DNA from 2 places in the Clostridium sulfidigenes genome. Region 2 is predicted to be linked to the other one. Evidence: a T-box and tRNA genes for the amino acid it is inferred to sense, from the RefSeq annotation. Region 2 holds a T-box; the other holds one or more tRNA genes.

Region 1 (13,930 bases), on a different contig from region 2:
AATACTTCCCCCATATATGGTAAATAGAAATAGTATGACTGGAACAGGTCAGTTACCTAAGTTTGAAGAAGATGCTTTTAAAGTTAGTGATACAGATTATTTTTTAATACCTACAGCAGAAGTACCTGTAACTAATATTTACAGAGATGAAATCCTTGAAGGAGATAAACTTCCGATAAAATATGCAGCATATAGTGCATGCTTTAGGTCAGAAGCTGGTTCTGCTGGAAGAGATACTAGAGGATTAATTAGGCAGCACCAGTTTAATAAAGTAGAATTAGTTAAATTTACAAAAGAAGAAGAATCATATGATGAACTTAATAAATTAGTTCAAGATGCAGAAAGTGTGTTACAAGGATTAGGACTTCCATATAGGATTATAAAAATATGCAGAGGAGATTTAGGGTTTACTGCTGCTTTAAAATATGATATTGAGGTTTGGATGCCAAGTTATAATAAGTATGTAGAAATATCAAGCTGTAGCAACTTTGAAGATTTCCAAGCAAGACGTGCTAATATAAAATATAAAGATGATCCAAAAGCTAAACCTAAATTTGTTCATACAGTAAATGGTTCAGGGGTTGCTATAGGAAGAGCTTTAGCTGCAGTTCTTGAGAATTATCAAAATGAAGATGGTAGTGTTACAGTACCAGAGGTATTAAGAACATATATGGGGTGTGAAAAGATAACTAGATAAAAAAAATTTAGAATTTATATAAAAGTTTTTCAAAAAAATATTGACACAAGGGCTATTTCTTGATAGAATAACCCTTGTAGGAAATGGAGAGATGGTCGAGTTGGTTTAAGGCACCGGTCTTGAAAACCGGCGTACGTGTGAGCGTACCTAGGGTTCGAATCCCTATCTCTCCGCCATATTTTTAAATTGGAGAAATACTCAAGTGGCTGAAGAGGCGCCCCTGCTAAGGGCGTAGGTCGGGTAACCGTCGCGAGGGTTCAAATCCCTCTTTCTCCGCCATTTAAAAATAACCTATGAAAATTAAATAAGTAAAATCAGAGTATGATTTTAATAATTCTACGGAGAGATGGTCGAGTTGGTTTAAGGCACCGGTCTTGAAAACCGGCGTACGTGTGAGCGTACCTAGGGTTCGAATCCCTATCTCTCCGCCATTTTTTTATTTTTTGGAGAAATACTCAAGTGGCTGAAGAGGCGCCCCTGCTAAGGGCGTAGGTCGGGTAACCGTCGCGAGGGTTCAAATCCCTCTTTCTCCGCCAAGATATATTTAAAAATCGGATTCTTAAGAATTCGATTTTTTTTCGACTCAATAAGGTGTAATAAAATCAAAAAAATAATTATTGAAATCATGAGGATTATATGTTATTATGTAGTAGTTATTTAAATAACCTTTTGGGGTGTTAGTTAAATGGATATAACATACGGCTACGGACCGTATATTGCGGGTTCGATTCCTACACACCCTGCCATATTTAGTCATTGCAGTTAATTTGCAATGGCTTTTTTATTTTTATATAAATATATAAGAGGCATATGATAAATTTCGACTTAAAATGTAGGAAAATTCATATATTATAATTATATAACGAGTTTATGCATGTAAATTATTATATAATTTAACTAATTTGATTATAGATAAATATATTTAATGTTAATTACATAATATGTATAATCTGTATTTAGTATAGATTTTTATGCACGATAATTATTATATAAATTATTAATATATGGGGGTATATTTATGATTAAAAGAAAGTCTGATAAGACTTTAAAAAAAAGGAAACATAGTTCATTTAATTTAAAAAGTACATTTCAAAATATAAGCAAAAGTATTAAGAATGCATTTAGCAAAATTACAATTAGACATAAAAACTCCATTAGTAAAAAAATTAGAAATAGTAACAAAATAGATAAGGATAAAATTAATGATATAAGTAACAATATAAATAGTATAAAATCCACAGCTAAGGTTTATAAAGAAGGAAAATTACAGGTTGAAGGAACTAGTGTTAAAAGAAAAATATTAATTAGTATGATAGGTCTTACAATAGTATCAATGATAATAACTAGTACAATTATGTACATAAACTCTTCAAAGACAATTTCAAGTCAGAGTACAGAAAATATGGAGGGTATAACTACATCATCTATACAAACTATATCTGTTATGATGGATAAAGTTACTAATGAGGCTTTTGCTCTATCAAATTCTAAGGATAATCTTAATGTGTTATTAAATTATGCTCAGAAAAAAAATAGTAAAGATGTTAAAAATATAAATGAAGGCTTTAAGTCATATATATCTGCTAATAAACATGTTGACAGAATATCATTAGTTAGCCCAGAAGGTGATATAGTAGCTGATAGTGAAGAATCCTTAGTTGGCGCTAATGAAGTTGATAATTCTTATCACAGTACTAGTTCTAGTGGGGGTAAGTGGATAAGTAATACAATTAAATCCGTTGCTGGTGATAAAGGCGTTTTAGTATTTACGTATCCTGTATTAGATGAAGCTAACTATAGTAAATGTGTAGGATATATAGCATTACATGTTTATGCTGAGAGTTTTTCTACTTATATTGAAAATATAAAAATTGGACAGATAGAAGATAGTTATGCATATCTAATTGATGAAAAAGGAAATATAATATATCATCCAAACAAAGAAAAAATTGGACAAACAATAGATATTCCTGAAATAAAGGATGTAGTAGATAAGGCTATGAAGGGAAGCAATGTAGAAGTTGGGTCTGTAGAGTATAAGATAAATGGAAATAAAGTAATGTCATCTTATGGATTAGTACCTAGGACAAATTGGACTATGGTTATAGATGCTAATAGTAATGAAATAAGAAAACCAGTAATAACAATGGTTAAACAAATAGCATTAGTAGCATTAGCTATAGTTATTATAGGTTCTATTATAATAATGGTAATGGCAAATGTAATTATAAATCCTATAGTGACTGTTGCCGCTTTGGTTAATAAAACAGCTAAGTTAGATTTAACTAATGATAATTTAGCTATAATTAAGTCTAAGGATGAAATAGGTCTTATATATAGATCTATTATAAATATGAGAGAAGTGTTAAGGGAAGTTGTTGGAGATATTGCAGTAACTACTGAAGTATTAACTAATAATGCTAATATAGTAGAAGAATCTACAGAGTCATTAAAAATTAAAGCAGATGAAACATTATTTGAAACTGAAAGTGTATCATCTGGTATAGAAGAAACATCAGCAACTTCTCAAGAGATTGCCGCATCTTCTACTGAAATGATTAAGAGTGTACAGAATATAGCTAGTGAAGCATTAGAAGGATATGAAATAACTAAGGATATTCTTAAGAGAGCTCAGGGCATAAAAGCTAGTGCTATAGAATCTAAAGAAAAATCCAATGATATTTATAATAGTGTAAAAAGTGAGTTGGAAGTTGCTATAACAAGTTCTAAGGAAGTTAAGCAGATTGATAAGTTAGCTGATTCTATACTTAAGATAACTCAACAAACTAATTTATTAGCTTTAAATGCTGCAATAGAAGCTGCTCGTGCAGGAGAAGCAGGAAGAGGGTTCTCTGTAGTTGCAGATGAAGTTAGAAAGTTAGCTGAAGAGTCTGGTAAAACAGCAGCAGATATACAAAGAATAGTTAAAATAGTAAATAAATCTGTAGAAGAATTGGCTCTTAGTGCTGGGCGCATGAGCAATTTCATAGAACAACAAGTAATTAATGATTATGATAAAAATATAGAGCAAGGAGCTTTATACGAAAAAGATGCAGATCAATTTAACAACTTTATGAATGAGTTTAGTAGTGAAGCTGCAGTACTAAATCAAGCTATAGAAGGAATTGTTACTGCCATAGATGAAGTATCAGTAACTGTTACAGAGGGAGCTATGGGAGTATCATCTATATCATCTAAAACTATGGATATAGTAGGAAATATTGAGAGTATAAAAAATACTGCCATAGAAAACAAGGAAAATGCAGATAAATTAAATGATACTACGCTTAAGTTTAGATTATAAAAAATAGGAGTAAGAATTTAAATTCTTACTCCTATTTTTTCTCCCATATATACAGATGTTTCTATTCCTAAATTGCTTTGATAACATATATCTTCATCTAATTTTAATATATTTTCTTTTAGTATAACTATAACTGTTGAGCCACCAAACTTAAAATACCCTTTTTCATCTCCACGGTTAATTTTGGATGATGTGGAGTAGGTTTGAATAATAGAACCAACAAAGGTAGCTCCTACTTCTATATATATAATATCATCAAAATTGTTGCTTTTTAGGATACTATACTCTCTTTTATTTTCTGAAAAAACCTTACTTATATTTTCAAGAGCTACGGGATTAACTGAGTAATATTTACCCTTTATAAATGTGGATTTAGAACAAGTTCCGGAATCAACAAAGTGAAATCTGTGATAATCAGTTGGGCATAATCTAAATATTAAACAAGTACCATTAGAGTAATTCTTACTTAATTCTTCATTTTGCAATAACTCATTAAGGGTATATTTAAATCCTTTAACTGTAAAGCTAGAATTCTCATCAATTTTTTCTATAGCTAATAGTTTACCGTCACAGGGAGAAATAAATGATTCCTCATCTTTACAGATATTACGACTGTGTTTTGAAAGTTTTCTATAAAAAAAGTCATTAAAGGAGCTATATTCATCTATATTTTTTTCATATTCATCTATATTTATGTTGAATCTATCTACAAAAGGGTGTATATATTTTTTACTAAATGTACTATTGCAGCCCATTCCATAGAGTTTACTTAAGAATTTTCTACTTGCAATTTTGGGTATAAAAGTTTTAGCAATTGGATTACTGTACATAAAATTAAGTATATCTCCACCAGCTACATTTTCTTCACAATAGGTCTTACTTTTTCTATCATAGTATTTTATCATAATATCAACTCCAGATTTATCTTTAATTTAACATAATGATATTATAACAGAAAATATACTAGGTATATAAAGATATCTCCAATTAAGATACATTACTATATCTTAATTGGAGATATTTAAATAAGCTTTATATTACTTCACTATTAGTTAGTTTCCTCATATCATCATTAGATGGTTTTTCACTTCTCTTTTTAAAGAACTCTTCTGCTATTTGTGGGAAGGCTAAGTAAGAAAGAATATCTTCTTCGCTAGTTGTTATATTTTTTAGTTCTTCTTTTGTCTTTTGGAAGGCTGGTTCTAAAGTATCAGCATATCTTCCTTCAATAGGAGTATCATTTCCAAGAGCCTTTTTAAGAACATCTTCATTTATTTTCCCAGGAGCTTTACCATATTCTCCTCTACAATAGGCTTTAACCTCTTTAAGAACCATTTTATATCTTTCACCAGTTAATACATTAACTGTAGCTTGAGTTCCAACCATTTGACTCATTGGAGTAACAAGTGGAGGGAATCCTAAGTCTTCTCTTACTTTAGGAACTTCTGCAAGAACTGCATCAAGTTTATCAATAGAATTTTGAGCTTTAAGTTGAGAAATCATATTAGATAACATTCCTCCAGGTATTTGGTTTGTAAGTCCTTCAGGTTGAGGAGTTAATACCTTTGGATCTAGTAATCCAGCTTCTAAAACTTTTGATCTAACTGGTTTAAAGAAATTATTAATTTGAGTTAAGGTATCTATATTAAGACCTGTTTCAAATCCAGCAGTTTCTAGTGCATGATGCATAGATTCTGTTGGAGGTTGAGCTGTACCACTAGAGAATGAAGAAATTGAACAGTCAATTCCATCTACACCAGCTTCTGCAGCTTTAAAGTAGGACATTTCAGCAATACCATTTGTGCTGTGAGAGTGTAAAAATACTGGAATTTTAACAGTTTCCTTTATACTCTTAACTATGTCATATGCTATAGAAGGCATTATAAGGCCAGCCATGTCCTTTATACAAATAGAGTTTGCCCCCATATTTTCAAGTTGTTTTGCTAGTTTAGTATAGTTTTTAACATCATGAATTGGACTTACAGTATAAACTATAGTTCCTTGTGCATGAGCACCTTGCTTTATAGTTTCATTCATAGCAACTTCTATATTAGCAAAGTCATTTAATGCATCAAATATTCTTATTATATCCATACCGTGATAAACAGACATTTTAATAAATTCTCTAACTACGTCATCTGGATAGTGTTTATATCCTAAAATATTTTGTCCTCGTAATAACATTTGAAGAGGGGTTTTAGTAACTATTTTCTTTATGTTCTTTAATCTCTCCCATGGATCCTCATTTAAATATCTTAAGCAAGAGTCAAAGGTTGCTCCACCCCAACACTCTAATGAATAATATCCTGCATCATCTAAATCTTTAAGGATAGGTGCAAAATCTTCAAAAGGAAGTCTTGTTGCAATAAGAGATTGATTTGCATCTCTTAGAACTGTTTCGGTTATGTTAATCTTCTTCATTATAAAATCACCTCTGAATTTTTTGTTGCAAAATCACAATATATTAGTATTTTAACATAGATTTAAATAAAAATCTGCAATAAATCATTTATTTTTCTGACAAATATATAAAATTAAAAGATTTTTTATATTATGTGCATATAATCATGAAAATAATAAATTCTATAGATATATTATTTTTAAAAGTTTATGTAGGTTGATTAATTAACATTAAGAGAATAGGTTCATACTAAAAATATAGATATTAATCTATTGACGAAGAATAAATATATTATTATAATAAAGATTAGGTAATATGCGCCCGTAGCTCAGCAGGATAGAGCATCCCCCTCCTAAGGGGAAGGCCGGAGGTTCGACTCCTCTCGTGCGCACCAAAACTTAGTAAGGCTTGCTTTACTAAGTTTTTTTTATATATAATAAAGAGGAGTAAGTTATGGATAATTATTTTTTACAACAAGCAATTATTGAAGCTGAAATTGCAAAGAGTAAAAATGAAGTTCCCGTGGGAGCAATAATAGTAAAAAACAATAAAATAATAGCTACAGGTCATAATATAAAGGAAAATACCAATGATCCTACTAACCATGCAGAAATTATTGCAATAAAAAAAGCATCAGAAGCTATAGGGGATTGGAGACTTAATGAATGTGATATGTACGTTACATTAGAACCATGTCCTATGTGTGCTGGTGCTATTGTTCAAAGCAGAATAAAAAGGTTATATATTGGAACCTTTGACCCCAGAGCTGGAGGATGTGGCTCAGTATTTAATATTACTCAAAGTGAAAATTTAAATCATTGGGTTAATATTAAGTGGCTCTATAATGATGAATGTAGTAATTTACTACAAGAGTTTTTTAAGGAAAAGAGAAAGGAGAAACTGTAAAGATGGAAGAACAAGAAAAACAAGAGGCATTAAGACAGGCCGTACTAGATAAACATACTAAAGTTTGTATCTGTAAAGTAGTATCTAGAGCAGCTATAAAAAAGGCAATAGCTGATGGAGCTAAATCTTTTGAAGACGTAAAAAAGGCAACAGGGGCTGGAACAGGAAGTTGTAAGGGAACGAGATGTAAACATACTATAGAAGAATTACTAAAAGAATACAAATAATTAATTATATAGATTATAATAATATAAAAAGGATTAAGGAGGGGAATAGATGAATCCAGTAGCCATAAGTATATTTGGATTAGATGTTATGTGGTACGGAATTGTAATATGCTCAGGTACCATGTTAGCGCTTTTATTAAGTCAATATACTTGTAAATTAAAAGGGATAAATTATGATGATGTATTAACTATATTCTTAATTGCATTTCCAATTTCCATAATTGGTGCAAGACTTTATTATGTATTATTCGAGTTTGGATATTATAAGGATAATTTGATGGATATATTTAATATTAGACAAGGTGGCCTTGCTATTCATGGAGGACTAATTGCAGCAGTAATAGTTGTATATATATGTACAAAGAGAAAAAGTATAAAGCTTTCATCTTCATTAGACATGGCAGCACCATGTATTATATTAGCCCAAGCCATTGGAAGATGGGGGAATTTCTTTAATCAAGAGGCACATGGTGGACCTGTAACAGAAGCTTTTATAAGTAAGTTTCCAGAGTTCATACAAAGTGGTATGAATATAAATGGAACTTACTATCATCCTACATTTTTATATGAATCAATTTGGAATTTAGTAGTGTTCTTTATACTATTCTATATGTTACACAAGGTTAAAAAGAATGGAGTTGTATTTTTAACTTATATAGGACTATATTCTATAGGAAGATTTTTTATAGAAGGACTTAGAACAGACAGCTTAATGATGTTTGGGCTTAGAACAGCTCAAATTGTAAGTATTATAGGAGTACTTATATGGATTGTAGGGCTTATAATAATATACAAAAAGAAGAATAGTACAATTACACATATTTAAAAAATTAAACCTTTTAGATAATAAAATATTTTTTTAAAATATTGATTATCTAAAAGGTTATTTTTATTTGGCACTATAAAGATATTTAATCTCTTAAATTAGTGCTACCGGTATTAAGATAAAAAGACAATTTACCTGCTAAATTTTGAAGAGGCATAGTTTGAAGGTATACTTTTCCGGGGCCTGTTAGTGTTGTTAAAAATAAGCCTTCACCACCAAAGAATATGTTTTTTAGTCCCTTAACCATTTCAATATCAAAATTTACACTTGGTTCAAAAGCAGCTACATGGCCGGTATCTACTTTTATTCTTTCTCCAGGATTTAAGTTAAGCTCTTCAACATGACCATCAAATTCTAAAAGAACTGTTCCAGGACCGGTTATTCTTTGAAGGATAAAACCCTCGCCACCAAATAAGCCGCTAGAGAATCTTTTTTTAAAATGAATATTAAGACTTACAGAATCTTCAGCTGCCATGAAAGCACCCTTTTGACAAATTATAGATTCATTAGGTTGAAGCTCTTTAGCCATTATTCTACCGGGCACAGAACAGGGGAATGCTATTTTCCCTACATTTCCTGAGCAAGTAAAGGTATTTAAAAATAAGCTTTCTCCTGATAGAGATCTTCCTATACTTTTAAATAGGCCACCTTTCATGTTAGAGTCCATAATTATATTGTCACTCATCCAACCCATAGCTCCTGATTCAGAGACAATTTTATCTCCACTATTTAGGTAACAGATAGCTACTGGCATGGAACCACCTTTAATTTCATAATTAATCATAAACAACTACCTCCATTCATATTATTTTATGATAAGTATATATATATTATTAATTTAAATTGAAAACTTTGTTAATCCTAATGAAATTATACTACAATTGGAATATATTTTTAAATAAGTTTTACTTGAAAGTAATGATTTTAAATAGTATAATAATGAATACACGATATGGAGAGATGTCCGAGTGGTCGAAGGAGCACGCCTGGAAAGCGTGTATAGGGGCAACTCTATCAGGGGTTCGAATCCCCTTCTCTCCGCCATGTCGTACTAGATGGGGAGTTAGCGGTGCCCTGTAACCTGCAATCCGCTACAGCAGGATTGAATTCCTTGCTGAGGTATCAATTTGTATGGTCTGGCCTATATAAGTGGCGTTGATAACTGGGTCCCACGCAATGGAAACTCATGAACCTCGTCAGGTCTGGAAGGAAGCAGCGATAAGTGAGACCTTCCATGTGCCGTGGATTAACCTGGTTTGAGTTAACTGTATAGGTAACGCATATAAACTGATTATCGAAGCAAGGTGTACGACTTTATTTTTTTATTTAAGATGTTAAAGACATCTTTTTTTTTATCCTTTTTTAAATAATTAATTTGAAATATAAATTAAATGAGTTAGTTTATATTGAAATATTTTAGAAAAACTAGATATATATAATTGATTACTTAATATAAGTTAGTAAAGAATATAGAATATAACTATGAGAAGTATTATAATAGATAAGATAAGAATTATTTTTGAGTAGAATAAATAATTAAGAAGTATTGTAGATTTATATATTGATTTATTTAGAAATTTTAATGTAAGGAGTGAGGATACATGGGATATAAAGCACTTTATAGAGAGTGGAGACCTAAATTATTTAGCGACGTAGTTGGACAGCAACATATAACTACAACGCTTAAAAACGCCATAAAAAGCGATAGGATAGCTCATGCATACTTACTATGCGGAACTAGAGGAACGGGTAAAACTTCAACAGCAAAGATACTTGCAAAGGCAATAAATTGTTTAAACCCTATAGAAGGTGAACCATGTAATGAATGTGAGATGTGTAAAAGTATAAACCAAGGTACAGCTATAGATGTAACAGAGCTAGATGCAGCATCTCACAATAGCGTTGATAATATAAGGGATATTATAGATGATGTTCAATATCCACCACAAGAAGCTAAGTATAAGGTGTTTATCATAGATGAGGTTCATATGCTATCTATTGGTGCAGTTAATGCATTTCTTAAGACATTAGAAGAACCACCAAGTAGAGTAATTTTTATATTAGCAACTACTGATCCTCAAAAGCTTCCTATAACAATATTATCAAGATGTCAAAGGTTTGATTTTAAGAGAATAAGTAGTGAAAATATATTTTTAAGGTTAAAACAAATAACCGATTCATTATCAGTAAACATTGAAGAAGGTAGCTTAAGGTTATTATCTAGAATGTGTGATGGAGCAATGAGAGATGCTTTATCCATATTAGATCAAGCTATATCAATAAACAATATAGTTAGATATGAGGATTTAGTAGATATGTTAGGAATAACTACTAATGACAGCATGGTGACTATAGTAGATAATGTTATAAATCGAGATACTGAGGGATGCATAAGAGTAGTAAATAAATTAATATTGGATGGAAAAGATATTAACTTACTAATTAGAGATTTGATTACTCATATGAGAAATCTATTAATGATAAATGTAAGTAATAATTTAGAAGATGTATTGGATATGTCTATTGAAAACATAGAAAGTATAAAAAATCAAAGCACTAGAATTAGAGTAGAGGAAATCATGAGGTGTATAAGTATACTTCAAGAAGCCGAAGATAGCTCTAAGGGTACAAAGCAGGCTAGAATATATTTAGAACTAGCAATAATAAAAATGTGTAAGATAAAATATGATACATCCATGGAAACTATATTAGCTAGACTGAATAGATTAGAGGATAAAATTGCATCAGGGAATATTACAGTACAAAGTGCAATAAAAGAAGTAAAGGAAATAAGACCAGAAATAAATCCAAGTATAACTAAAGTTGAAACAAGCAAACCAGTAGAGCTTAATAATGAAAATATAGAATTACCAATTGCAGCAGGAGAAAGTAAGCTAAATGTTGAAATTATTAGAAAGTCTTTTAAAGATATTCAAAATATCCTTAAGCAAAAAAATAATATGGTAATAGCTACAGCGTTAATGATGGGAAAAGTTCAGAAATTCAAGAATGGAGTTATTACCGTCGGCTTTACAAAGGAATATAATTTTCATAAACAAAGACTTGAAAGAGAAGAATATAGAAAAATTATAAATGATATATTCTCAGAGGTATTAGATGAGAAGGTTCATGTTATTTATGAAATAGAAAATGATAATATAAATAGGGAAGTTAATAAAGAAAAAATACTATCAGATATATTTCCCGAGGCATTAGTGGAAATATGTGATGAATAAAATTTAAAGGTTTTAATAAATTGGTGGGTACATTATAATATAATATTATATACTAGTTATAATGAAATATAATTTTTAGGAGGTATTACAATGGCAAAAGGCGGATTTCCAGGAATGGGTGGAAATATGAATAACTTAATGAAGCAAGCACAAAAACTACAAAAACAAATGGAGGAAGCTCAGAAAGATTTAGAAACTAAAGAGTTTGAAGCATCTGTTGGTGGTGGAGCTGTAACAGTAAGAGTATCTGGTAAAAAAGAATTAAAAGATATAATAATTAAACCAGAAGTAGTTGACCCAGATGACGTAGAAATGTTACAAGATTTGGTTTTAACAGCTGTAAATGAAGCTTTGAAGAAAGCAGAAGAAGAAACTAATTCATCTATGGGAAAACTAACTGGTGGACTTAATATACCAGGAATGTTTTAATAGAGGTGACTAATTTGGATTTTTATCCTATAGCTATAGAAAAACTAATTGAGGAATTTGGAAAGCTACCGGGGATAGGGAGTAAAACTGCTCAAAGACTTACATTGCATGTTTTAAATCTTCCTAAAGATGAGGTTGAAGAATTTGCTAATGCATTAGTGAAGGCAAGAGGTACAATAAAGTATTGTTCAATATGTGGAAATTTTACTGATAGTGATCCATGTGCTATATGCTCAAATCCTAACAGAGATAAAAGTACAATATGTGTAATTGAGCAACCTAAAGATATAATGACCATTGAAAAAGTCAGAGAATTTAATGGGGTATATCATGTACTTCATGGCACAATATCTCCAATGCAAGGTAGAGGACCAGATGACATAAAGTTAAAAGAGTTGATAACTAGGGTAAATAATGATTTAAAGGAAATCATCGTTGCAACAAATCCTAACATAGAAGGTGAAGCAACTGCCATGTATATATCAAAAATATTAAAACCTTTTGGAGTTAAAGTTACAAGAATAGCTCATGGAATTCCAGTAGGTGGAGATTTAGAATATGCAGATGAAGTTACTTTATCTAAAGCCCTAGAAGGTAGAAAAGAAATATAATTGATTTATACAGGAGACTTGTGAGAATAGCAGATATATTTTCACAAGTCTTTTTTATCCGATGACTACCAGCTCTAATACTTCATCTTCTTCAAAGTGGGAGCAAAACTTCCTCTGAAGCAAAGAACTTTGTTTATATAACATACAATTCAAATAACAAGTATATATCATCCATTATATGTCAAAAATATATTTAAGTATATATAATGGAGGTATTATTATGAACAGAGATAAAATAATAGAGACTATACTAGCTAAGAATATTTATACACCTGAGCAACGTGAAATAATAAAAGGAATACAGGACTCAATAACAGAAATTGAAGTTGCTAGAAGTTGTTTCGATAATGTTAGTGATAAAAGTTTAATAGATATATCTATATATAAAGAAGATGAAGCTAAAGCTAAATATGTATATTTTCTAAACCAAGCAAAGAAAAGTGGAATAACAGTGGGTTTTGATTGTATGATAGAAGAATTAAATTATTGCAATAAGTGGTAATATAAAGTAAAATAACTAATAAATTTATTAATAGATAAAATTATTTAAGAATTAAGCATAAGATTTTATTTTAATGATTACTAAAATAATTTTAATTATAAGGGGGATGAATATGCCAAACATTATATTTTTTATAATAGCTATAGTTGCAATATTTATAATTGGTAAAATATTTGCATGGCCACTAAAGGTTCTATTAAACTTAATTGTTAACGGAATAGCTGGGGGTATATTATTGTGGTTAATAAATTTAGTAGGTGGAAACTTTGGACTAGTAATACCTATTAATGCAATAACAGCACTTATAGCTGGAATACTTGGTATACCAGGGGTGTTATTCTTAATAATATTGAATTATCTTAGATAGGGAAAAGGGAGTGTGGTAAAATAACTTTTTAATAAGTTAGTAGCTACGCTCCTTTTTTAAACTGATGGATATAATTGAGGGAATTAATATATAAATTTAAAAAAAACAAAAAATGTATTTACAGAATATTTTTAAAATGGTAGAATTTATTTATCAAATGGGGGTGTATATATGGGATTTAATGAATTTAAATATGAAAGACCAAATTATGAAAAAATAAAAGAAAAATTAATGGGTCTAATAGATAAAACAAATGAGAGTAACAGTATAATCGAAGTTAAAGAGCTTATTAATGAAATTAATGAAATTAGAAATGAAATAGTTACTTTAGGTACTATAGCTAACATAAGATATAGTATAAATACTGAGGATGAGTTTTATAGTAAAGAAAGAGAATATTGGGATGAATATGATCCTCTATATA
Region 2 (17,029 bases):
TCAAAATCTATATCCCATTCTTTATAATATTTAATAAAACTATTAATTGCTTCATCTATTCCTTGAGATTGAGCATATTTAAGTACATCATCTTTATAGTTATTAATTCCTTCCATGAATTCCTTTGGAGTTTCAATATCAGGTTGACCAATATTTAGATGATATATTTTTACTCCTTTACGTGTAGCTTCAGCTCCATATGGTGCCAGTTTTCTAATAGGTGAATATCCCATAGCCAGTATTCTTTTTGAAAATTCCATTTTAACTCCTCCTAAAATAATATGAATAAATATTTAAGTTTATTTATTTTCATTATTGTACTAGTATACATTACATATTGTTTCTATTTTGTATAATATTTATGAAGAACTTTACCTAATCTTTTTATTCCTTCTACGATTTTATCTTCTGGCATATTAGAGTAATTTAATCTAAAGAAATTTTTCTTTCCACCATTAGGGAAGAAAGAAGCACCAGGTACATAGGCTACATTCTCTTTTAGAGCATCTTCCATAATAGAAGCAGAATCTAAATCTTTTCTTAATTCAACCCAAGTAAACAACCCTCCTGAAGGATAAGTGTATTTAACGTCTTCAGGGAAATATTTTTTCATGCTATCTATCATTAAGTCACGTCTAACTCTATAAACTTCAATTATGCTATTTATATGATCATCTAAACTGTAAATTTTCATGTATTCTCCTGCGATAACTTGAGCAAAAGTATTACATTGTAAGTCTGCGCCTTGCTTAATTAAAATATACTTTTTAATTATTTCTTCTTCTGCTAATATCCATCCAAGTCTTAGTCCAGGACAGAAAGTTTTAGAGAAAGTACCTAGATTAATTACATAACCAGATTTATCAAAGGATTTAATTGAAGGAAGACTTTCTCCCTCAAATCTTAATTCTCCATAGGGACTATCTTCAATTAAAGGTATTTCATACTTAGCAGCTAGTTCAGATAAGCGTTTTCTTCTTTCGATATTCATTGTAATTCCACTTGGATTTTGAAAATCTGGAATAGTATAAATCATTTTTATATTGTGGTTTTCGTTTTCTAATGCTTTTTCTAATTCCTCTACAATCATACCATTTTCATCCATTGGTATTTCTAAGAATTTAGGACCATAAGCCATAAATGCATTTAAAGCGCCAAGATAGCTTGGACTTTCACATGCAATAGTGTCTCCTTCATTTATGAAAAGCTTTGCAGAAAACTCTAAACCTTGCTGAGAACCATTAGTTAGCATAACATTTGAAGTATCGCATTTTACTCCTGTAGGCGCTATTCTTTCTTTTACAATTATTTCTCTCAAAGGCATGTAACCATCAGTAGAAGCATATTGTAGAGCTATTTGGCCTTTTTCTTTTATAACCTTTGATGCTACTTCGTTTAGTTTATCTAAAGGAAATAATTCAGGTGCTGGTAATCCACCTGCAAAAGAAATAATTTCTGGCTTTTCAGTCAATTTCAAAAGTTCTCTTATTTCAGACGCTTTTAAATTTGAAGTCCTATTCGCATAACGTATATTCATATATACACCCCCCATAATTATGTTTTAAAATTAATTATACTATTCATCTTATGTACCATGATTTTATTATAACTTATTTGCATGTTTTTTCAAGATATTTTAATATAGTGGAAAGAGTAATAAAATAAATCTTAAAAATACTTGTTATTTGAGTGAAGAAGTAGTATAATAACTTAAAGAATAAATTAAATAATTAAATATTTCTTTAAATCAGTCCAGAGAGGCTGGCAAGAAGGTAGATATAATTACAGGACACACTATATTTATGTATATAACTTCTTGCGAAAGTAAGAAGTTTTTTTATTTATATACCTTTTAATCAGTACTGAGATACTGAAAGGGGAGAAAGAAATTTCTCCTAATATTAAAAATATTAAGGAGGCTTTATATGTCAGAAATAACATTTAAAAAAGAAGCAGAAGAAACTTTGGCAAAGAGATCTATTAAGGAAGAGACTAAAAGAATGGTACTTGCTATGCAGCATTTAATTGCTATGTTTGGTGCAACGGTTCTAGTACCTGTACTTACAGGACTTGACCCTTCAGTTGCTCTTGTTGCAGCAGGATGTGGTACTTTGATATTTCACCTTTGTACAAAAGGAAAAGTTCCAGTATTCCTTGGTTCTTCCTTCGCATTTATACCAGTAATAATAGCTGCAGGAGAATTAAATGGTGGAAATTTAGCGTATGCACAAGGCGGATTGTTAGTTGCAGGATTTATTTATGTAATAATTTCATTTCTTGTTAAGAAAATTGGTGTAACCACTATAAAAAGACTCCTTCCAGCCCAAGTGGTAGGACCTATGATAATAGTTATAGGATTGAACCTTGTACCTACAGCTATAGGAATGGCTAGTGAAAATTTTATTATAGCAGGGATAACTTTAGCTATAGCACTATCCATTAACTTATTTGGGAAAGGTTTTTCAAAACAGTTAGCTATACTTATTGCAGTATCATCAGGGTATATACTTTCATTGATTTTTAATATAGTAGATACTAGCATAATATCTAAATCAGCATATATAGCGGTACCTAGCTTCACACTGCCTAAATTTGATATGGCATCTATACTTGTAATTGCACCAGTGGTGTTAGCAGTACTAATGGAGCACGTTGGTGATATTACTACAAATGGGCAAGTAGTTGGTAAAAACTTCATTGAAGATCCCGGTCTTAATAGAACTTTATTAGGAGATGGACTTGCAACTATGTTTTCTGCATTTATTGGAGGGCCAGCCAATACAACTTATGGAGAGAATACTGGAGTTTTAGCATTAACAAAGAACTATGATCCATCAATAATAAGAATTACAGCAATATTTGCTATAATCCTAGGTTTTGTAGCTAAATTAGGAGGATTACTATTATCTATACCTAGTGCTGTTATGGGTGGTATTAGTATCATGTTATTTGGAATGATTTCATTAATAGGATTTAAAACTATTAAAAATGGAGATGTAACTTTTGATTGGAAAAACATTGTAGTAATAGCTACTATAATAATAATTGGTCTTGGTACTACTAATTTAGAAAAATACACTGGTATATCAATTGGAATTCCAGTTGGTGCATCTGTTAAAATAACAGGCGTAAGCTTAGCAGCTCTTGTAGGGGTTATACTAAATATGATTTTAAATTTTAAAAGTGAAAAAGAAGAAAATAGAAATGAATATGTAGCTTAACTATGCATTCATTGGAATACCACTTAATACAAAGATTATGTATTAGGTGGTATTTTTTTACATCTGATGATATAATATAATAAAATATAACATGGGGGTGTGACAATGAAAAAAGTTAAAGTTGAAGATGCTATTGGGATGGTGGTGGCCCACGATTTAACTAAGATCGTACCGGGGGAATTCAAGGGTGCTGCTTTTAAAAAAGGACATATAATAGAAGTAAAAGATATAGAAGAGTTGAAGTTTATAGGGAAAAATCACATTTGTATTATTGAAATGAATTCAGAAATGCTTCATGAAGACCAAGCAGCTTTAGAGTTAGGACAAGCAATTGGAGGAGAAAATACCTACCTTAAATCACCTAGTGAGGGAAAAGTAAATATTTTAGCTGCTCGGGATGGGCTTTTGAAAATTAACACTAGTTTGTTATATGAAATTAATTATATTAAAGACATTGTAGTAAGTACATTACACAATAATACTGTTGTAGAAAAGGATACAATTGTTTCTGCTACAAAAGTAACACCGTTAGTTGTAGAAAAAAGATATATCAATCAAGTTAAGGATATATTAAGAAATGTATCAGGGATTATAGACATAATACCTTTTAAAGTTCAGAAGGTAGGAATCGTTATTACTGGTACGGAAGTTTATGAAGGCATCATTACTGATAAATTTGCTCCAATACTTAAGGAAAAGGTTAGTAATTACAAAGCTATTGTTGAAGATGTCATATTTGTTCCAGATGACTTAGAAAAAATAACTAATGCTATAGAGATATTTAAGTCTAGAGGATGCAGTTTAATAATATGCAGTGGGGGAATGTCAGTAGATGCAGATGATTTAACACCTGTAGCTATTGAAAAAGTAGCTTCAGAGATAATTACCTATGGATCTCCAGTAATACCAGGAGCTATGTTTATGTTAGCATATAGTAATGATATAACTTATGTGGGGATTCCAGCTTGTGGAATGTTCTCTAAAATAACTGTATTTGATGTTTTACTTCCTAGGATAATGGCAATGGATAAAATTGGTAAGAGGGAAATAAGTGAGTTATCTCACGGAGGGCTTTGCTTGAAATGTAATATATGTCATTATCCAATTTGTCCATTTGGGAAATAGGGAGGTATTTTATATGAGTATTACTTTACTCGAAGAAGTGAATGAGCAAGTGAAGAATGGGAATTTTGTAGCTCTTTCTATAATTACTAAAGCTTGTGGATCTTCACCTAGGGGAGAAGGTACCATGATGGGAGTTCTAAGAGATGGTACTGTAATTGGTACTATAGGCGGAGGTGCAGTTGAAGATGAAATTATAAAATCTAGTATAGAGGCTATAGAAACACAAAGAAGTGGGAGATATGAATATAGTTTGAATGAAGCTAATAAAGAGCTTAATATGGTTTGTGGAGGAAACATTGAAGTATATATAAAAGTATTAATGCCTAAGCGTAAACTTCTTATAGTTGGTGGGGGACATATTGCATTGCCACTACATTTTATAGCTAATGTATTAGGATATGATATTGTAGTTTTTGAGGATAGGGAAGAATATTGTAATTGTGAAAGATTTAAATTGGCTGATGAGCTTTTACTAGGAGATATTAAAGAAAATTTAAAAAAATATCCTATAAATAATCAATGCAGTATAGTAATTATAACTAGGGGGCATTTCCATGACTATGAAGCTTTAAAAACTGTTATAGATACTGAAGTAAATTATATTGGTATGATAGGAAGTAAAGTTAAGGTAAAAAAAACTATTTATAAATTATTAGATGAAGGATTTAACAAAGATTTGTTGAATAAAGTATATGCACCTATTGGTATAGAATTAGGTGGTGAAAGACCAGAAGATATAGCATTATCTATAATGGCAGAAATTTCACTAGTTGTAAATAATGGAAAGTTAGCCCATAAAAAATTACTATAATATATAGGGATATAAAAATTTTTCTTGAATTATTGTAATATAATCAATATGTTCATAATATTTTAATTATATAAGGGTTAATTTTATTTCTAGAAAAGTAAAGTATGATAGGTAATATTGTATTTTATTAATATATAAATAAAAGGGAGTTTTAAGGGGGAAAACAATGGTAAATCGAAAAGCTTTAAAAAGTAAATCTAAAGATCAATTAAGGGGGCAGTGGAAGATACCGGTCTTAATAACATTAATAATCTTTGTAATTCAAGGAAGTATAAGTCTTGGTTCTGAAACTTTTAAAGATACTATAGGACCATCACTTCTGATAACAGTTATAAGCATAATAGTAAGCTTAAGTATAGCAATTATGAGTAATTCATTTTATCTTAAAATTTCTAGGGATAAGAAAGTTAAATTTTCTGATATACTTATCTCAGGTAAGACTTGGGGAAAAGGTATGGGTATACAGCTTTTAATAGTATTAATGTACATACCAATAATAATTATTATTGGTATAGTTGTAGGGTTTATAGCAATTCATTATAGTAACCAGATATTTATGGGTTCTTTATCAGGTAATTCTATTCCATCCTTTGAAGGCATAACAACAATGATTGTTCTGGTTACCTTAGTTTTATGTATACCAATAATTATTTTGGGTTTATATTTATTCCCAGCAGTGATTTTAGTATGTGAAGATAATAGTAAGGGTGTAATTCAGTGTATAAAAGAAAGTTTTAAATTAATGAAAGGGAATGTATGGAGTTTATTTGTACTATACCTTAGCTTTTTAGGTTGGGTGATTTTATGTATTGTACCAGGTGTAGTTGTAGCTATAATTGCAGTTTTTTCATTTAATGAAATGCTCATTACTATATTACCGTTAATTATAGGAATTAGTTTTTTATGGTTAACCCCATATATGAATACAACATTTTTGAATTTCTTTAATGAAATATCTGGATACAATAATAAACCTATATATAATGAAATTAATCCATTAAATTAACAATATGTGTTATTTATCTATATAAGTTGTCTATGAATGAGATTACTTATATAATAACTTAGTATTTAGTGTAAATTAAATTTTAACTAGGTTTATATATAAATGTTTATATCATAATTAAAGAAGATGTATATCAACTTAAATCCAAAGGAATTCTTTGGATTTTTATTATTAAGTCTAATTGGAAGTTAATAAACTAAAGCCTAAATTAAAAAAATATTGCTTCAAGATTTAAGATTGTATATAAATGCTATTGTTTGTTATGAATAAAGATGATAGATTTATAATAGATTACATTAAAGATAAAATATATTAATTAGCTATGTATTGGATAAATATAAATATAAATAAATGATTAGGTGATGAAATGAAGATAGTATGTTCAATAGGTCCTAATGTTAAGACCTTAAATGATTTAGATAAGTTTGTAAATGCAGGAATGAATTCTATGAGATTGAATTTTTCTCATATAGAAAATGATACAGCTAAAAAACAAATTAAGTATATGAAGGAGAATTATCCTGATATTTCTATTATTCAAGATTTGCAAGGCAATAAAATTAGAGTATCTAATTTGTTTAATGGCCAATTAAGGGTTAACTTTGGAGAAACCGTATATTTTTGTAGTGAAGAATTTTTTAAAGAAAATCTTAGACATAGTGGAAAGAATACATTAATTCCAATTTCTTTTCAAGGACAATTTACATGGCTTTCTAAATGTAAAAAAATTCTTATGAAGGATGGAACAATGGAATTTAATGTTGTAGGAAAGCTTAAGGATAAAGAGGCAATAAAGGCAGAAGTTATTTTAGGTGGCATGGTTAGAGGTGAGAAGGGGTTAAATGCTCCGGGAATGGATAGGTCGGGTATGACGTTAACCATAAAGGATAAGAAGGATATTGAATTTGGCCTATTAAGTGGTGTGGATATAATATGTCTTTCCTATGTTACGAGAGAATCTGATATTCTAGAATTAAAGGAATATATTAAAAAAGTAAAGAAATATAATCCTCAAATTATTATGCCTAAAATTTGGGCAAAAATAGAGTGTAAAGAAGGAATTCTTAATTTTGATTCTATTTTAAAATCTGTTGATGGAATTATGCTAGGTAGGGGAGATTTATTCTCGGAATTGGACATAATGGAAATTCCTTTTGTACAGGATGAAATAATAGGAAAGATGAAATCTGAAAAAAAGGAGCTTATAATCGCAACCTATGTGTTAGATTCTATGAGAAGTGCCCGAAAACCTAAAATTCCTGAATTAGATGATTTATATAATTTTATAAAAAATAAGGTTGATGGAATTATGCTAGCTGGAGAAGTTGGGATAGGTAAAAATCCTCTCCATGTTATAAGATTTACTAAAGAATTTATAGATAAATATAGTTATCTTAGTTAAGAAAAAAATGAAGATGGATATAAAATTTATATCCATCTTCATTTCAGAATTAATTAACTATTTAGTCTAGTTTAGTTATATTTTAGGAATAAATTCTATATATTTACACGGAGTTCAATGATATAATTAAATATAGATAGTGTAAAAACTCTACACTAACCTAAGCATATAGGGGGGATTATTATGAATAAAGATTTACAGAAGGAAAAGATACAAGAAATATATAATGAAATTACTAGATTAACAGAAGAATTATCAAAAATTCAATGTACTCATAATGAATGTGAAGAATGTCCTTTTAGAGAATTGACAACAACTGATTCCAATCAAACACTTGATTGTGGTGGATTTATTGATTTATTCATGTATAACTAATAAATTCTTATAATTATTTAAAATGTAGAACAAAAGCAATAGACTTAATTTTGTCTATTGCTTTTAAGCATATATTAATGAAAAATTATATAAACTATTTTCCTAAGTTAAATATATCTAAATCTTTAACTTTCAATCCTCGTTTCATTACTGTTACCATTGCTCTTAAGGTATCGAGAGAAGTCATTAATGAAACTCCTGATTCTACAGCTGTTCTTCTAAGTTTAAAGCCGTCGCGCTGAGAATCATTTCCTCTAGTTGGTGTATTAACTATCATATTTATAGATTTGTTTCTGATAAAATCTACTATATCAGGTTTTCCTTCACCAATTTTATTAACTATTTTTGCATCTATACCTTCAATTTGAAGCATTTTTGCAGTTCCTTCTGTGGCTACTATCTGACAGCCAAGTAAGTTCATTTCTTTAGCTAGTATTAAGAATTCATCTTTGTCACTATTATTTATGGTTGCTAGTAATTTGTCTCCAGACTTTAAAATTGGTCTTTTGGCAGCCAAGAAACCCTTCATCATAGCTTCATCAAAGGTATGTCCTACACCAAGTACTTCTCCAGTAGATCTCATTTCAGGTCCAAGACTTACTTCAACCTTTGGAAGCTTTTCAGTAGAGAATATAGGTACTTTTACAGTTACAAAATCAGGTTCAGCACATATTTGTTCCTTATATCCCATATTTTCTAGAGATTCTCCAAGCATGGCGCGAGTAGCTAATTCAACTATAGGAACATTAGTAACCTTACTTATATATGGAACTGTACGAGAAGCTCTAGGATTAACTTCTATGATAAAAATTTCTCCTTCAAACTCAATGAACTGAATATTTATCATGCCAAGAACTTTAAGCTCTAAAGCAATCTTCTTTGTATATTCAAAGATAGTTTTCTTAGATTTGTCAGATATATTTTGAGAAGGATATATGCTTATAGAATCTCCAGAGTGGACTCCGGCTTTTTCAAGGTGTTCCATAATTCCTGGAATTAAAATACTTTTACCATCACAGATAGCATCCACTTCAATTTCTCTACCAACTAAGTATCTATCAATTAAAACAGGATTTTTATGATCTCTTTTAAAAGAATTCTCCAAATACTTTTTAAGTTCCTTTTCTCTATAGGTGATTTCCATACCTTGACCTCCTAACACATAAGAAGGTCTAACAAGTACAGGATATCCAAGGTTCTCAGCACTAACAATTCCTTCATCAAGGTTCCATACTGCAATTCCTTTAGGTCTATTAATATCAAGATCTTCAAGCATAGCATCAAATCTTTCTCTATCTTCGGCCCTATCTATACCATCAGCATCAGTACCTAAAATCTTAATTCCATTTTCTCTTAGAAACTTAGATAGTTTTATAGCAGTTTGACCACCAAATTGAAGAATTACACCTTCAGGTTTTTCTTTGTTGATTATGTTGAGTACATCTTCTTCAGTTAGAGGTTCAAAGTAAAGTTTATCTGATATATCAAAGTCCGTTGATACAGTTTCTGGGTTATTATTTACAATTATAGTTTCGATACCTTTTTTCTTAAGAGCTCTAACAGCATGAACAGAGCAGTAATCAAACTCAATTCCTTGTCCGATTCTAATAGGACCTGAACCTATAACCATTACTTTTCTTTTATCAGATACAACTACTTCGTCAAATTCTTCATAGGTTGAATAGTAATATGGTGATATGGCATCAAACTCTCCAGCGCAAGTATCTACCATCTTATAGGTTGGCATAATGTTATACAGCTTTCTAAGGGTATACAATTCTATAGGGCTAATATCCATTAAGTCTGCAATACCTTTGTCTGAAAACCCCTTTTTCTTTAATAGTTTTAGATAATCTTTATTTAAATCTTCTAATTTAGCAGTTTTTAAGAATTCTTCTTGTTCTACTATCCATTTTATTTTATTTATAAAGAAGGTATCTATTCCTGTAACTTCTGATAACTTCTCCACTAGATATTTTCTTCTAAGCATTTCAGCTAGATCGAAGATTCTTTCATCATCTGGCACCATTACGCTACTCTTTAGCTGCGACAAAGTTTTTTCCTGAGATGGTTTATGATCTAACACATATTTTCCTATTTCTAAGGAGCGAATTCCTTTTAGGAAGGCAGCCTCAAAATTTGATCCTATAGCCATAATTTCCCCCGTTGCCATCATTTTGGTTCCTAAGGATTTATTAGCGTTTTTAAATTTATCAAAAGGCCATTTTGGTATTTTTACAACTACATAATCAAGAGCTGGCTCAAAGGAAGCCATTGTTTTACCAGTAACGGAATTTACAATTTCATCTAGGGTATATCCAAGGCTGATTTTTGCAGCTACCTTAGCTATGGGATATCCTGTAGCCTTTGATGCAAGGGCAGATGAACGAGATACTCTAGGATTTATTTCAATTACAGCATACTCAAAACTATTAGGATTTAAAGCAAACTGTACATTACAGCCCCCAATAATTCCTACTTCGTCTATTATTTTTAATGCTGAAGTCCTAAGCATTTGATATTCTTTGTCAGATAGGGTTTGAGACGGAGCAACAACTATAGAATCTCCTGTATGAACACCAACGGGATCTATGTTTTCCATATTGCATACTGTTATGCAATTCCCATGAGAATCACGCATAACTTCATATTCAACTTCCTTCCATCCTTTAATACTTTTTTCTAGAAGAACTTGTTTTACAGGGCTAAGATAAAGACCGTTTTCTAATATGGTAGTTAATTCTTCTTCGGTATCTGCAATACCACCACCAGTACCACCAAGGGTGTAGGCAGGTCTTATAATTACAGGGTAACCAATCTTTTTTGCAAAGTTAACTCCAGAATCTACATCATTTACTATATCTGACTCAATAACAGGCTCGTTGATTTTTTCCATTAATGCCTTAAATAAATCTCTGTCTTCTCCTTTTTTTATAGATTTTACAGAAGTTCCTATGATTTTAACTCCATATTTATCTAATATACCTTTTTCAGCAAGTTCTATTGTTAGGTTTAAACCTGTTTGTCCACCCATACCTGATAAAATGCTGTCTGGTTTTTCTTTTACTATAATTTTCTCAATAAATTCAGTAGTTAATGGCTCTATATATATTTTATCTGCCACTTCCTTGTCAGTCATTATGGTTGCAGGGTTAGAGTTTATTAGTATGGTTTCTATCCCTTCTTCCATAAGTGCTCTACAAGCTTGAGTTCCAGAATAGTCGAATTCAGCTGATTGTCCTATTACTATTGGACCAGATCCTATTATTAATACTTTTTTTATGTTATTTCTCTTACTCATTGATTATTCCTCCTACATGAAAGCTCACTGTCTTTCTTAATGTAATTTATTTAATTAAGCTTAAAAAACTATCAAATATAACGTTATTTTCTTTAGGTCCTGGTGATGCTTCAGGATGATATTGTACACTTGCTATTGGCAATTTTTTATGCATCATACCTTCTAAGGTACCGTCATTTACACTGATATGAGTGATGTCCATATCAATAGGTAACTTAGAAACAAAATAGCCATGATTTTGACTTGTTATATATACCTTACTTGATATAATATCTTTCACTGGGTGATTAGATCCTCTATGACCAAACTTTAATTTACTAGTTTCTCCACCAAAGGCCCAAGCTAAAAGTTGATGTCCAAGGCAAATTCCGCAAGTAGGTTTTGAAGTTGCTAATTTTACTACTTCTTTAACTATATTATCTAATTTCATAGGATCTCCAGGACCATTAGATAGAAATATTAAATCTGGGTTTGTAGAAAGAATTTCTTCAGCCTTTGAGGTAGCTGGAAACACAGTTAGTCTACAATTTCTTTCTTTGAAACTTCTTAAGATATTTGATTTAACTCCAAAGTCCATAACGGCAACATGTGGTCCACTGCCTGGTATTTCATATATTTCATCAGTAGATACTTTATACACAGCATCATCATTTTGGAATTTTTCCAACTTATCCTTTATATCTTCTAAGGATAAGTTTTTAGTTGTTATATAACCCTTCATTGATCCATGGTATCTAAGAATTTTCGTAAGGGCCCTTGTATCAATACCTTCTAGTCCGAAAATTTTGTTTTCTATAAGATATCCATCTAACTCCATCTCACATCTGAAGTTTGAAGGATTATTAGATTTTTCTCTTACAATAAAACCCTTAACTTTTGGAGAAGAAGATTCTAAATCCTCTAAATTAATTCCATAATTTCCAACTAGGGGATAGGTCATAGTTACAATTTGACCATAATAAGATGGATCAGTAAGAGTTTCCTGATACCCAGTCATAGATGTATTAAATACTACTTCTCCAACGGTATCATCAATGTATCCAAAGGCTTTACCTTTGAATTCCATTCCGTTTTCTAATATAAGTTTTGCTTCAATATTTTTTGTTTTCAAGAAAAACCCTCCAATCAAAATAATTAATGTACAACAAAAAGGACAACAAACAAAGCAAATTATAAGCTGCTCTATTTATTATCCTATGGGTTTCTCTTTAAAATAATTATAATTCTAGCCATTATTCCTGTCTCCCTTCTTGGCCTCTCTGGACCAACTTAAAAGTAGATTTGTCCTTTTGATTTTATAAAAAACTTTTTAAAATGTCAATAATAAAATAAATATATTATTATAAAATATAATTTCTACTGAAATATTTAGCAAATATTTGCTGAATAAATCTAATAAAATTACTAACAATAAATTCAGGAGGTGATAACAAATGAGTAAAAACAATGGTTTAAAAAATAATAGTAATCTCCAAGGGTTAAATTCAAAGGCTATTGGTAATTATACTAAAGGCGCCGTAGAAAATTTTGAAAATAAAATTGTTAGTGAAACAAATTATTTAGAAAAAGTAAATAAAAATTTAGATAAATAAAAGTATTTATAAATAAGCTTAGGTAAATTTAATTTTATCTAAGCTTATTTTTGTTAATTTTTATTAAATTCCATTGCAAATATAAATTAATTATATATTATATTAATTATTAGAAGTTTTTAAGGAGTATATTATGAGTTGTTTAGGAAATATTATTTGGTTTATATTTGGAGGATTAGTTGCAGGGTTACAATGGTTTTTAACAGGTCTTTTATGGTGTATAACTATTGTGGGAATACCAGTTGGAATTCAGTGTTTTAAGTTAGCTAAACTACAATTTGCACCTTTCGGAAAAGAAGTTATTACAACAAATGATAGTAGTATGGGATTTTTTCTTAATATATTATGGGTAATATTTGGAGGTTTGCTCCTTGCAATAACCAATTTAATAAGTGCATTTTTACTGTCCATAACTATAATAGGTATACCTTTTGCTGCACAATCATTAAAAATGGCAAAATTATCTTTAGCACCATTTGGAAAAGATGTAATATAAAAATTGATTTAATAGGTTATATTTATGATTATTGTAGTATTAAAGTAATTATATAGGAGGAGTTATGAGAGATATATCAGAATTAAAGGGGAAGATTTTTAGACACTTCAAAGGGGATTTATATTTACTTGAGGATTTTGTAATAAATTCAGAAACACAAGAAAAGATGGTGCTATATAGAGCATTATATGGGGAGTGTGGATTGTTTGTAAGACCATATAAGATGTTTATAGAAGAAGTACCTAAAAATAAGGTTAATCCAACAGGACAAAGGTATAGATTTCAAGAGATAATAGTAGAAAGTAAAAATATTTGAAGTAAAGAATAGTATAAAATATAAATCTATGTTATAATAGTAATCGTATGTTTTAAAGAAAAGTTCAAGAGGTTTTACCCAATGGGTAAGACTTTTTTAATGATAATTGGAGGTAACGTTATGATTAGTACTACAGGAGTTAGTTTAAGATACGGAGGACGTAAACTTTTTGAGGATGTTAATATTAAGTTCACAGAAGGTAATTGTTATGGATTAATAGGAGCAAATGGTGCAGGGAAGTCTACATTTCTTAAAATATTATCCGGAGATATAGAACCTAATACAGGCGAAGTTAATATAACACCAGGACAAAGATTAGCAGTTTTAAAGCAAGATCACTTTGCTTATGATGAAGAAGAAGTACTAAGAACTGTAATTATGGGTCATCCTAGATTAATTGAAATTATGAATGAAAAGGATGCTCTTTATGCTAAAGAAGATTTTAGTGATGAAGATGGTATAAGAGCCTCTGAGCTTGAAGGTGAGTTTGCAGATCTTAATGGTTGGGAAGCTGAAAGTGAAGCAGCTACATTACTTCAAGGACTTGGGATAACAGAAGATTTACATTACAAGTTAATGAAGGATTTAAATGGTTCAGAGAAAGTTAAAGTCTTACTTGCACAAGCCTTATTTGGTCATCCAGATATTCTTTTACTTGACGAGCCTACCAACCACTTAGATATTAAATCTATAGCTTGGCTTGAAAATTTCTTAATGGATTTTGAGGGAACTGTTATTGTGGTATCCCACGATAGACACTTCCTAAATAAAGTATGTACTAATATGGCTGATGTAGACTTTGGAAAAATTCAAATGTATGTTGGTAACTATGATTTCTGGTATGAATCAAGTCAATTAGCATTACAAATGTCTAAGGATCAGAATAAAAAGAAAGAAGAAAAAATTAAAGAGCTTCAAAACTTTATAGCTCGTTTTAGTTCTAATGCATCAAAAGCTAAGCAAGCAACTAGTAGAAAGAAGCAATTAGATAAATTAACTCTTGATGATATTAAGCCATCTTCAAGAAGATATCCATTTGTAGGATTTAAAGCGGATAGAGAAGCTGGTAATGATTTGCTAGTTGTTGAGAATCTATGTAAGACTATTGATGGTGTTAAAGTTTTAGATAATGTAAGTTTTATGATATATAAGAATGATAAGGTAGCATTTTTAGGAGATGGTATTGCTAAAACCACTTTATTTAAAATATTGATGGGTGAAATGGAACCAGATAGTGGAAGCTATAAATGGGGGATAACTACATCTCAATCGTATTTCCCATCTGATAACTCTGAGTTCTTTGAGAGTTGCGATCTAAATCTTGTGGATTGGTTAAGACAATTTTCAGAAGAAAAGGCGGAAAGTTTTATAAGAGGATTCCTTGGAAGAATGTTATTCTCAGGAGAAGAAGCATTAAAGCAAGCATCTGTACTATCTGGAGGGGAAAAAGTTCGTTGTATGCTATCAAAGATGATGTTAAGTGGAGCTAACGTATTAATCTTAGATGAGCCTACAAACCACCTAGATCTTGAATCCATAACAGCAGTTAATAATGGATTAATTAACTTTGCTGGAACTATATTATTTACATCCCATGACCATCAGTTTATCAATACTGTTGCAAATAGAATAATAGAAATTATTCCTGGTGGTGTAATTGATAAGAATATGACTTATGATGAGTATTTAGAATTAAAATAGAGCTTAGGTTGATATAAAAATTACTTTTGTAGTAGATAGGCATTAAATGAATAAATTAACATTTAACTTGTATAAATATTAATTTATTTAGTTGACAATTTACCATTATTTATTTATAATACAAATAATATAAAATTTAATATGGAAATTCTATGAAAAGGACAGTACTTTCTTTATTAATTCTTAAAGCGAGTGAAGGTTGGTGTGAGCTTCACAAGAATAAAAGAATCTTAACAAGTAATTGTAGGGAAATTTATTTATAATAAATTAGGAAGAGAACCTTGGAGAAGCTGCCCAAAAGGATTACTTAGTAGGGTTAGTCGTGAAAAGCGTTAAAATTATGAGTGGACTTTTTAAAAAAGTCAATTAGAGTGGTACCACGGGTATATAACCGTCTCTTTCCAATGGAAAGAGACGGTTTTTTATATGCATTTTGAAATTTTAATAAATAAAAGAGTTAGAAATAAAAAGGAGGATTTATTATGGAGTATAAAAATATAATAGCAGAAAATTTATGTAAGCATATAGATATGGAAAAGGAAACAATAGAAAGGCTTGTTGAAAACCCACCAAAACCAGAAATGGGGGACTTTGCATTCCCGTGTTTTCAATTAGCAAAATCTATGAAGAAAGCACCAAATATGATAGCTCAAGATCTAAAAGGATTACTTGGTAATTTAGATGGATTTGAAAAAATAGAAGCTTTTGGTCCTTATATAAACTTTTTTGTGGCTAAAAATGATTTTATGAAAGAAATTATTGAAAAAGTGTTAAATGAGAAAGAGAATTATGGAAGTACAAAAGAAGGAGAAGGCAAAAATGTAATTGTTGAATATTGTTCAGCTAATATTGCAAAGCCATTTCACGTGGGACATTTATATACTACTATGATTGGTAATTCTCTTTATAAAATATTTAATTCTCAAGGATATAATGCTATAGGGATAAACCACTTAGGAGACTGGGGAACACAATTTGGTAAACTTATATATGCATATAATCATTGGGGTGATGAGAAAGCTTTAGAGGAAGAACCGATTAAAGAAATGTTAAGGGTTTATGTAAAATTTCATGATGAAGCAGAAAAAAATCCTGCTCTTGATGATGAAGGAAGAAAGCATTTTAAACTTCTAGAGGATGGTAATGAAGAAGAAGTTAAGCTGTGGACTAAATTTAAAGACTTAAGCTTAAAGGAATTTGATAAATTATTTAATATGTTAAATGTGAAATTTGATTCTTTTGCTGGTGAAAGCTTCTATCAAGATAAAATGGATGCTGTCATTGATGAAATAGAATCTAAAGGGTTATTAACGGAAAGTAATGGTGCTAAGGTTGTTATGTTAGAGGAGCTTAATATTCCACCTTGTATAATAAAAAAGGCAGATGGAGCTACAATATATGCCACTCGTGATTTAGCAGCTATGTTCTATAGAAAGAAAACCTATGATTTTTATAAGAATATATATGTAGTTGCAAAGGACCAATCTCTTCACTTTAAACAAGTATTTAGTACAGTTAAAAAGATGGGCTATGATTGGGCAGATGATTGTATACATGTACCATTTGGATTAGTTCGTTTCCCAGATAAGAAGCTTTCTACAAGAAAAGGTGATGTAGTATTCCTTGAGGATTTGTTAAACGAAGCTGTGGTTAAAACAGAAGAAATAATAAATGAGAAAAATC

The links. The T-box of region 2 lies ahead of argS (arginine--tRNA ligase). A T-box ahead of a tRNA ligase gene usually reads a tRNA of that ligase, here a tRNA-Arg.
Region 1: it has a tRNA-Arg gene. The T-box ahead of argS (arginine--tRNA ligase) is inferred to sense a tRNA for this amino acid. The anticodon was not compared.

What each region holds. Positions count from the first base shown of each region.
Region 1 is NZ_JBQHQR010000024.1:6,953-20,882, forward strand. Features, by position in the region: gene serS (serine--tRNA ligase) at 1-697, shown strand, start outside; tRNA gene ACTNBA_RS18435 (tRNA-Ser) at 783-873, shown strand; tRNA gene ACTNBA_RS18440 (tRNA-Ser) at 886-976, shown strand; tRNA gene ACTNBA_RS18445 (tRNA-Ser) at 1,038-1,128, shown strand; tRNA gene ACTNBA_RS18450 (tRNA-Ser) at 1,143-1,233, shown strand; tRNA gene ACTNBA_RS18455 (tRNA-Arg) at 1,369-1,443, shown strand; gene ACTNBA_RS18460 (methyl-accepting chemotaxis protein) at 1,716-4,001, shown strand; gene ACTNBA_RS18465 (phosphatidylserine decarboxylase) at 4,019-4,906, opposite strand; gene ACTNBA_RS18470 (pyruvate carboxylase subunit B) at 5,034-6,422, opposite strand; tRNA gene ACTNBA_RS18475 (tRNA-Arg) at 6,720-6,796, shown strand; gene tadA (tRNA adenosine(34) deaminase TadA) at 6,856-7,308, shown strand; gene ACTNBA_RS18485 ((2Fe-2S)-binding protein) at 7,311-7,535, shown strand; gene lgt (prolipoprotein diacylglyceryl transferase) at 7,585-8,361, shown strand; gene ACTNBA_RS18495 (TIGR00266 family protein) at 8,447-9,145, opposite strand; tRNA gene ACTNBA_RS18500 (tRNA-Ser) at 9,316-9,405, shown strand; RNA gene ffs (signal recognition particle sRNA large type) at 9,408-9,673, shown strand; gene dnaX (DNA polymerase III subunit gamma/tau) at 9,963-11,597, shown strand; gene ACTNBA_RS18515 (YbaB/EbfC family nucleoid-associated protein) at 11,688-12,026, shown strand; gene recR (recombination mediator RecR) at 12,041-12,637, shown strand; gene ACTNBA_RS18525 (DUF2508 family protein) at 12,858-13,139, shown strand; gene ACTNBA_RS18530 (pro-sigmaK processing inhibitor BofA family protein) at 13,246-13,506, shown strand; gene ACTNBA_RS18535 (M3 family oligoendopeptidase) at 13,678-13,930, shown strand, end outside.
Region 2 is NZ_JBQHQR010000004.1:7,131-24,159, reverse strand. Features, by position in the region: gene ACTNBA_RS05560 (pyridoxal phosphate-dependent aminotransferase) at 1-260, opposite strand, end outside; gene ACTNBA_RS05555 (aminotransferase-like domain-containing protein) at 344-1,537, opposite strand; gene ACTNBA_RS05550 (uracil-xanthine permease family protein) at 1,926-3,221, shown strand; gene ACTNBA_RS05545 (molybdopterin-binding protein) at 3,327-4,346, shown strand; gene ACTNBA_RS05540 (XdhC family protein) at 4,360-5,157, shown strand; gene ACTNBA_RS05535 (DUF975 family protein) at 5,324-6,163, shown strand; gene ACTNBA_RS05530 (pyruvate kinase) at 6,531-7,565, shown strand; gene ACTNBA_RS05525 (hypothetical protein) at 7,749-7,940, shown strand; gene carB (carbamoyl-phosphate synthase large subunit) at 8,035-11,241, opposite strand; gene ACTNBA_RS05515 (carbamoyl phosphate synthase small subunit) at 11,288-12,337, opposite strand; gene ACTNBA_RS05510 (hypothetical protein) at 12,675-12,833, shown strand; gene ACTNBA_RS05505 (YccF domain-containing protein) at 12,967-13,329, shown strand; gene ACTNBA_RS05500 (DUF1653 domain-containing protein) at 13,394-13,645, shown strand; gene ACTNBA_RS05495 (ABC-F family ATP-binding cassette domain-containing protein) at 13,766-15,346, shown strand; T-box leader at 15,490-15,748, shown strand; gene argS (arginine--tRNA ligase) at 15,829-17,029, shown strand, end outside.